Linked DNA regions of Collimonas fungivorans. The protein of the gene in region 1 interacts with the protein of each later gene in a pairwise test. Links are inferred from orthologs where the notes say so. Each region holds a gene or a part of one and is shown on either strand. Other genes may lie near its edges.

The links.
Region 2: the proteins of kdpD (region 1) and CFter6_RS04025 interact in binary tests that used the Escherichia coli proteins (3 or more experiments, as listed by UniProt). The link is inferred for Collimonas fungivorans from one-to-one orthologs.

The regions. Positions count from the first base shown.
Region 1 is NZ_CP013232.1:1,773,341-1,776,966, forward strand. Bases 214-3,519 are described here. They hold kdpD (two-component system sensor histidine kinase KdpD), read left to right. Parts: upstream 214-547; coding sequence 548-3,319; downstream 3,320-3,519. Other genes in these bases: CFter6_RS07600 (TorF family putative porin), read left to right, coding at 214-329; kdpE (two-component system response regulator KdpE), read left to right, coding at 3,316-3,519. Also shown: more of CFter6_RS07600, read left to right, coding at 1-213; more of kdpE, read left to right, coding at 3,520-3,626. UniProt on the Escherichia coli protein: Member of the two-component regulatory system KdpD/KdpE involved in the regulation of the kdp operon. KdpD may function as a membrane-associated protein kinase that phosphorylates KdpE in response to environmental signals.
Region 2 is NZ_CP013232.1:936,741-940,027, forward strand. What follows is about bases 165-3,131. They hold CFter6_RS04025 (PTS sugar transporter subunit IIA), read right to left. Parts: upstream 1,903-3,131; coding sequence 1,426-1,902; downstream 165-1,425. Other genes in these bases: rapZ (RNase adapter RapZ), read right to left, coding at 165-350; hprK (HPr(Ser) kinase/phosphatase), read right to left, coding at 404-1,351; CFter6_RS04030 (hypothetical protein), read right to left, coding at 2,194-2,805; queF (NADPH-dependent 7-cyano-7-deazaguanine reductase QueF), read right to left, coding at 2,958-3,131. Also shown: more of rapZ, read right to left, coding at 1-164; more of queF, read right to left, coding at 3,132-3,287. UniProt on the Escherichia coli protein: Seems to have a role in regulating nitrogen assimilation.

The DNA.
Region 1 (3,626 bases):
ACGGTCCCGCATATGTCAAATATTCGCAGTCGCTGACCAATCTGTTTGGCTTTGCCAACAGCAAGAACAGCGGTTACCTGGATATCGGCGCCAATATCGATGTCAGCAACGGTTATACGGTCAATTTGCATGCCGGCCATCAAACCGTCAAAAACAACTCGGCTTCCAGTTATAACGACTGGAAAGTCGGCCTGACCAAGGATTTCGGTTTCCTGTCCGCCAGTGTGGCCGTGATCGGCACCGATACCAACAACTATGTAGGCCCGGGGCCAGATCGCAAGAACCTGGGGAAAACCGCGCTGGTAGTATCGGCGGCCAAGATATTCTAAGGATTGCTGACCGACGGTTTCAATAGTACGGGTCGGAAGGCGCAGAGTCTTCCGGCCTGTTTGCCGTTGCGGTCCCGGTATCGGCCCCGGTATCAGCCCCGATACGGGCAAGGAATTCATGCGGATTTCGGTATATCGTAGCGATAACTGGATTCCATCTACAATTAGCGCTACGATTTTATCTAACCGTCTTATCGATGGCTTTCACAAGGCAATCAGTGTCCTCACCCTATTCAAACGACGATCTGCGTCCGGATCCGGATGCTTTGCTGGCGCGGCTGCAGGTGCAGGAGAGCCTGGCCGGGCGCGGCAAGCTGCGCATCTATTTCGGCGCTTCGGCCGGCGTCGGCAAAACCTACGCCATGCTCAGCGCCGCACACAAGTTGCATGGCGAGGGGCGCGACGTCTTGGCGGGAGTGATCGAAAGCCACGGCCGCGCTGAAACCGCTGCGTTGCTGAACGGGCTGGAACTGCTGCCCATGAAGCAGGTCGCTTATCGCGACAAGCAGCTGCCGGAATTCGACCTCGACGCTGCCTTGCGGCGCAAGCCATCGTTGATACTGGTCGATGAACTGGCGCATTCCAATGCAGCCGGCTCACGCCATCCGAAGCGCTGGCAAGACGTGGAAGAGTTGCTGAATGCCGGCATCGATGTATTCACCACGCTCAATGTCCAGCATCTGGAAAGCCTGAACGATGTGGTGGGCGGCATCACCGGCATCCGGGTCGCGGAAACATTGCCGGACACCGTATTCGACGCTGCCGATGAAGTGGTGCTGGTGGACCTGCCGGCCGACGAATTGCTGAACCGGCTGAAACTAGGCAAGGTCTACAAGCTGCCGCAGGCGGAACGCGCCTCGCGCAATTTTTTCCGCAAAGGCAACCTGATCGCACTGCGCGAACTGGCTTTGCGCCGCACCGCGGATCGCTTGCAGGGCGATGTCCAGGCCTACCGGATCGAGAAGTCGATAGGCGCGGTGTGGCAGACCGACGCCGCCCTGCTGGCCTGCGTTGGCCCGTCGCCCAGCGCGGAACATGTCATCCGCAGCACCGCACGGCTGGCGACCCAGCTCAATGCCGAATGGCATGCGGTGTATGTCGAGACGCCGAAACTGCAGCGCCTGCCTTCCGCCAAGCGCGAGCGCATCCTGAAGACGCTCAAGCTGGCGCAGGACCTGGGCGCGACCACTGCTGTACTGGCCGGCAGCGAAGTAGCCGAGGTTGTGGCCAGTTATGCACGCAGCCACAATTTCTCGAAGATCATCATCGGCCGCAGCCAGCGCCGCTTTCCCTGGCAAGCCAGCCATTCCGCGCGGATCGCGGCCCATGCCCGCGATATCGACCTGATCGCCATCGGCGCAAGCTCGGCCGGCACTGCGGAAAAAGCCGAGGAGGGCGCCGGCGGCATCCTGCCGCGCCACTTGCCGATGCAGAACCGGGTCGAATGGTGGGGTTATGCCTGGGCGCTGGCGGTATGCGTGCTGGTGACTTTACTGGCGACGCCGATACTGCCGTTTTTCGACCTGGCCAACATCGTCATGTTATATCTGCTGGCGGAAGTCCTGATCGCTATCCGTTATGGCCGCGGACCGGCGATTTTTGTCGCGCTGTTGAGCATCGCTTCCTTCGATTTCTTTTTTGTGCCGCCGCGCTTTTCGTTTGCCGTCAGCGATTTCCAGTACCTGGTGACCTTCGGCGTGATGCTGGCGGTCGGCCTGACCATTAGCCACCTGACCTCCGGGCTGCGCTACCAGGCGCGGATCGCCTCGGACCGCGAAGCGCGCTCGCGCGCCTTGTTCGAATTTGCCCGCGCCTTGTCGGGAGTGCTGCAGACAGAACAGATCTTCGAGACCAGCGGACAGTTCTTGCAGCACAGTTTCCAGGCCAAGACCTTGCTGCTGATACCTGACGATGCCGGCCGGCTGAACTTGCCGGCGGCGATACCGGACGATGTGGCCAATGTCGCCGCCACGCTCGACATGGGTATCGCCCAGTGGGCTTTCGACAATGCCAGCAGCGCAGGCATCGGCACCGATACCCTGCCAGCCAGTAATTATCTCTATCTGCCTTTGGTGGCGCCGATGCGCACCCGGGGCGTGCTGGTGATCTTGCCGCATAACCGGCGCTGGATCCTGATCCCGGAGCAGCAGCAACAGTTGTATACCTTCGCCACCCTGACCGCGATTGCGCTGGAGCGCGTGCACTATGTCGAAGTGGCGCAAGACGCTCTGGTGAGGATGGAGTCGGAGCGTTTGCGCAACTCCCTGCTGTCGGCGCTGTCGCACGATTTGCGCACGCCGCTGACCGCCTTGATCGGCTTGTCCGAGTCGCTGGTGCTGTCGAAGCCGCCATTGCAGCAGAACCAGCAAGTGCTGGCCAGCGCACTGCACAGCGAAATGCTGCGCATGAGCGCGCTGGTGACCAACCTGCTGGACATGGCGCGTATCCAGAGCGGAGAGGTCAAGCTGAATTTGCAATGGCAGCCATTCGAGGAAGTGGTCGGCAGTGCATTGCGCGCCAGCGGTTCAGCGCTGCACGGACACCAGGTCGAGATAAGGGTGGCGCACGAGTTGCCGCTGGTCCATTTCGATGCGGTGCTGATCGAACGCGTGCTGTGCAATTTGCTGGAGAATGCCGCCAAATACACGCCGCCCGGCTCCCACATTGTTTTAGCAGCCGTAGCCAATGCACGTTTCCTGACGGTGACCATCGCCGATGATGGACCGGGGCTGCCGAGCGGCATGGAAGATACGATATTTGAAAAATTCACGCGCGGCGAGCGCGAATCGGCCAAACCCGGCGTCGGACTCGGATTGGCCATCTGCCGGGCAATCGTGGAAGCCCATGGCGGCAGCATCCATGCCCGCAGCGGCCATCGCGGCGAAAGCGGCGCCGAATTCATCTTCACCATTCCGCTCGGTGCGCCGCCCAGCATGCCGGACCTGGAAGAACACGAACCGAGCGCCGGTGACGATACGGAGAACGCATGACGATACAACCTACACCCATAGCACTGCTGGTCGAAGACGAACCTCAGATCCGGCGTTTTGTACGCGCCGCCCTCGAGGATGAGGGCTGGCAGATTTTCGAAGCGGCCACCATGCAGCGCGGCCTGATCGATTGCGGCACCCGCAAGCCGAACCTGGTGATCCTCGATCTCGGCCTGCCGGATGGCGATGGCATCGATTTCATCCTGGATGTCAGGAAATGGTCGCGTGTGCCGATCATCGTGCTGTCGGCGCGGGTCAATGAAACCGACAAGATCAAGGCGCTCGATGCCGGCGCCGACGATTACCT
Region 2 (3,287 bases), 840 kb from region 1 along the record:
GCCGGATTCTGGCCGGGGCGCAGGCGGTGCGACAGCGGATGGCTGCGGCGGGTCTCGGAGAAGCGGGCGATCAGCGATTCGGTCTGGGCGGTCAGGAAGAATACCTTGACGTCGTGCCCTTCGGCTTTCAATTGCTGGATATCGGAGGGCAGGCCGGCCAGCGAATCGGCGCTGCGGGCGTCGGTGGCTACCGCCAGCATTTGCGCGCCTTCATCGAGGCGGGTGGCGACCAGGCCGCGCAGCAGGATAGGCGGCAGGTTGTCGACGCAAAAATAACCCGCATCTTCGAGCACGCGAAGAGCGACCGATTTGCCGGAACCGGAAATGCCGGTGATGAGGATAATACGCATTAGCGAATGATACCGTAAGTCGGGGTTTTTATCGGAAGCCCGGCAAACGGATGTCAGAGATCGCTGTCGCTGTCCATCGCAATACGCTGGCGGGCGATGAAATCCTTGAGCGTGTCGATGCCGCGCAACTGCAGGATGGTGTTGCGCACCGCGGCTTCCAGCAGCACCGCGATATTGCGGCCGGCGGCTACCGGGATGATGACTTTGCGGATCGCCAGGCCCAGCACTTCCTGGGTGTGGGCGTCGAGCGGCAGGCGCTCGTAGTTTTCTTCCAGCGTGGCGCGCCGCACCAGGTGCACGATCAGCTTGAGGCGCATTTTGCGGCGCACCGCGGTTTCGCCGAAGATGGTCTTGATGTCGAGCAGGCCCAGGCCGCGCACTTCCAGCAGGTTTTGCAGCAGGTGCGGGCAGCGGCCCTCGATCATGTTGGGCGCGATGCGGGCAAACTCGACCGCATCGTCGGCCACCAGGCCGTGGCTGCGCGAGATCAGTTCCAGCCCGAGTTCGCTTTTGCCGAGCCCGGATTCGCCGGTGATCAGCACGCCGACTCCCAGCACATCCATGAACACGCCGTGCATGGTGATCCGTTGCGCCAGTTTTTTCGACAGGTAGACACGCAGGTAATCGATCACCTGCGCGGCCGGCAGCGGCGTCGAAAACAGCGGAATGTTCTTTTCATCGCAGATTTCGAGGATGTCCGGCGGCGTCGCCAGTCCTTGCGCGATGATGAAGGCCGGCGGCGCGCCGGCCACCAGTTCAGCGGTCTGGTAGACCCGCGAAGTGGCCGAGAGGCGCTGGTAGTATTCGGTTTCCTGGTGGCCGAAGACCTGGATCCGGCCCGGATGGATCAGGTTCAGGTGGCCTACCTGGTCGGCGGCCGAAGCCGCATCGCCGGAAATCAGCCGCTCGCCGCCGGGAAAACCGGCAAACCAGCCCAGCTGCAGCGATTCGCGGTTTTCGTCGTACAGCTGCTGAATCGAGAGGGGCGTGGAAACTGGCATGGTCGGCGTCTGACGTGGTTGGTGGGTTAGATCGCCCGGAGGGCGACTCAGACAGGATGATGTCTTATTCTAAATTATGTCGCATTTTCCGTGCCCATGGGCTGCCAGGCCACAATGTGCGCGTGCACCGATGCCGGATCGGGATCGCTGCTGAGGAGGGCGCGGAAGGCGTCGCTGGAAAACATCTCGGCGATTTCCGACAGGATTTCCAGGTGCTGCTGGGTGACGTTGTCAGGAATCAGCAGGAATACCAGCAACCTGACAGGTTCGCCGTCCGGCGATTCAAACGGAATCGGTTCGGCCAGGCGCACAAAGGCAGCCAGCGGCGCTTTCAACCCTTTGACACGGCCATGCGGCACGGCGACGCCGTGGCCGAGACCGGTGGAACCCAGGCGTTCGCGCGCAAACAGGTTGTCGGAGACGGTAGAGCGGGCAATGCCGCAATTGTTTTCGAAGAGTAAACCGGCTTGTTCGAAGGCGCGTTTTTTACTGGAGACTTCCAGATCCAGCGCTACATTTTGTGCAGGCAGGATTTTTGCAAGATTAGTCATAATACAAATTGGTATGCGGCACAATACGGGTGGTTGTGTCTAAGTCATAGTAAGCCACCACTAATATAGCCGCAGCATTTCGGAAACATGCCAATTTCGGGTCTGAACGCTGCTGGCCGCCTAGCGCGGCCGCAACTGTTATGGCTGTTATGACAGCGTCTCCCCGATTTTGGCCCAAGTCAGCGTAGCCCGGGCTACGGTCTTAATGGCACCCAACCCGGATTATAGACTTGATTCAGGTCAACAACACCAACTTGCGGTCATGGTCTTGCCTGGACCGGATTACGCCTTTTACTTAACTTCGAAGCGTGCAAATATCAGCCAGACATCGCCGTTGCCTTTATTCTGCGACAGGCGAGGCACGTAAGATCCCATCAATTTGGCCCCCTTGACGCCCAGTGATACCACCGGCAGGGCTATCGGGAACGGGAAGCCGCCGAAATAATCCTGGCGGCTCATCAGCATGGCGGTGTAGCCGGCGCCGACTTCGACCGGGGTCTTGGGCACGTTCCAGATCCATTCATAGGCATAACCGGCCATGATTTGCGGCTTGCGGTGAGAGTCGCGGATGGCGAACAGGTATAGCGATTCGTCATTGCCGTCGGCGTTGCGGATGGTGCGGCCGCCGCCCAGGCCCCAGGCTTTTTCATTCAGCTCCCGGAGCTTTTCTTCGGTATAAGTACGGCGGCCATGGTAGGCGTAGCCCGACAGATACACTTCCATATCGCCATTGTTGGCGATATTACTCAGCCGGTCCTGGGTTTGGGTGAGGGTTTTGCTGAACCAGCCGGTGGTGTCCGGGGTTTCCTGCGCCTGGACTGGGGCAGCCATGGCGACCAGTGCGGTCATGCAGGTGAGCAATGCGATCCGCTTGAGCGCGGAAAAACGATAAAAAGTTGTCATAAACAAAAGAATCCTTTACGGCGAGGTCGTACGGTAGACGTTGATCCCCTGGACGTCAATATTCCCGACCCAATTATTGTTATTTAGTTATTAAAATGCTGTCTTTTTGCTACGCTTTGTAGCTAATCGTAAAATCTGTAGCAAATCGTAAGTTATTGCCTTGCCTGGCGCCAATTCAACGGTGGCTGCGATGTGGAGAAATTGCTGCGCCAAGGATTGATGTCGAGACCACCGCGCCGCGTATAGCGCGCATATACAGACAGCTTTTGTGGCCGACAGTTGCGCATCAGGTCCATAAAAATGCGTTCCACGCATTGTTCGTGGAATTCATTGTGGTCGCGGAAGCTGATCAGGTACTTGAGCAGGCTTTCCTGGTCGATGGCGGCGCCGACATAATGGATCTGCACGCTGCCCCAATCCGGCTGGCCGGTCACCAGGCAATTCGATTTCAGCAGGTGCGAGACCAAGGTCTCTTCCACCAC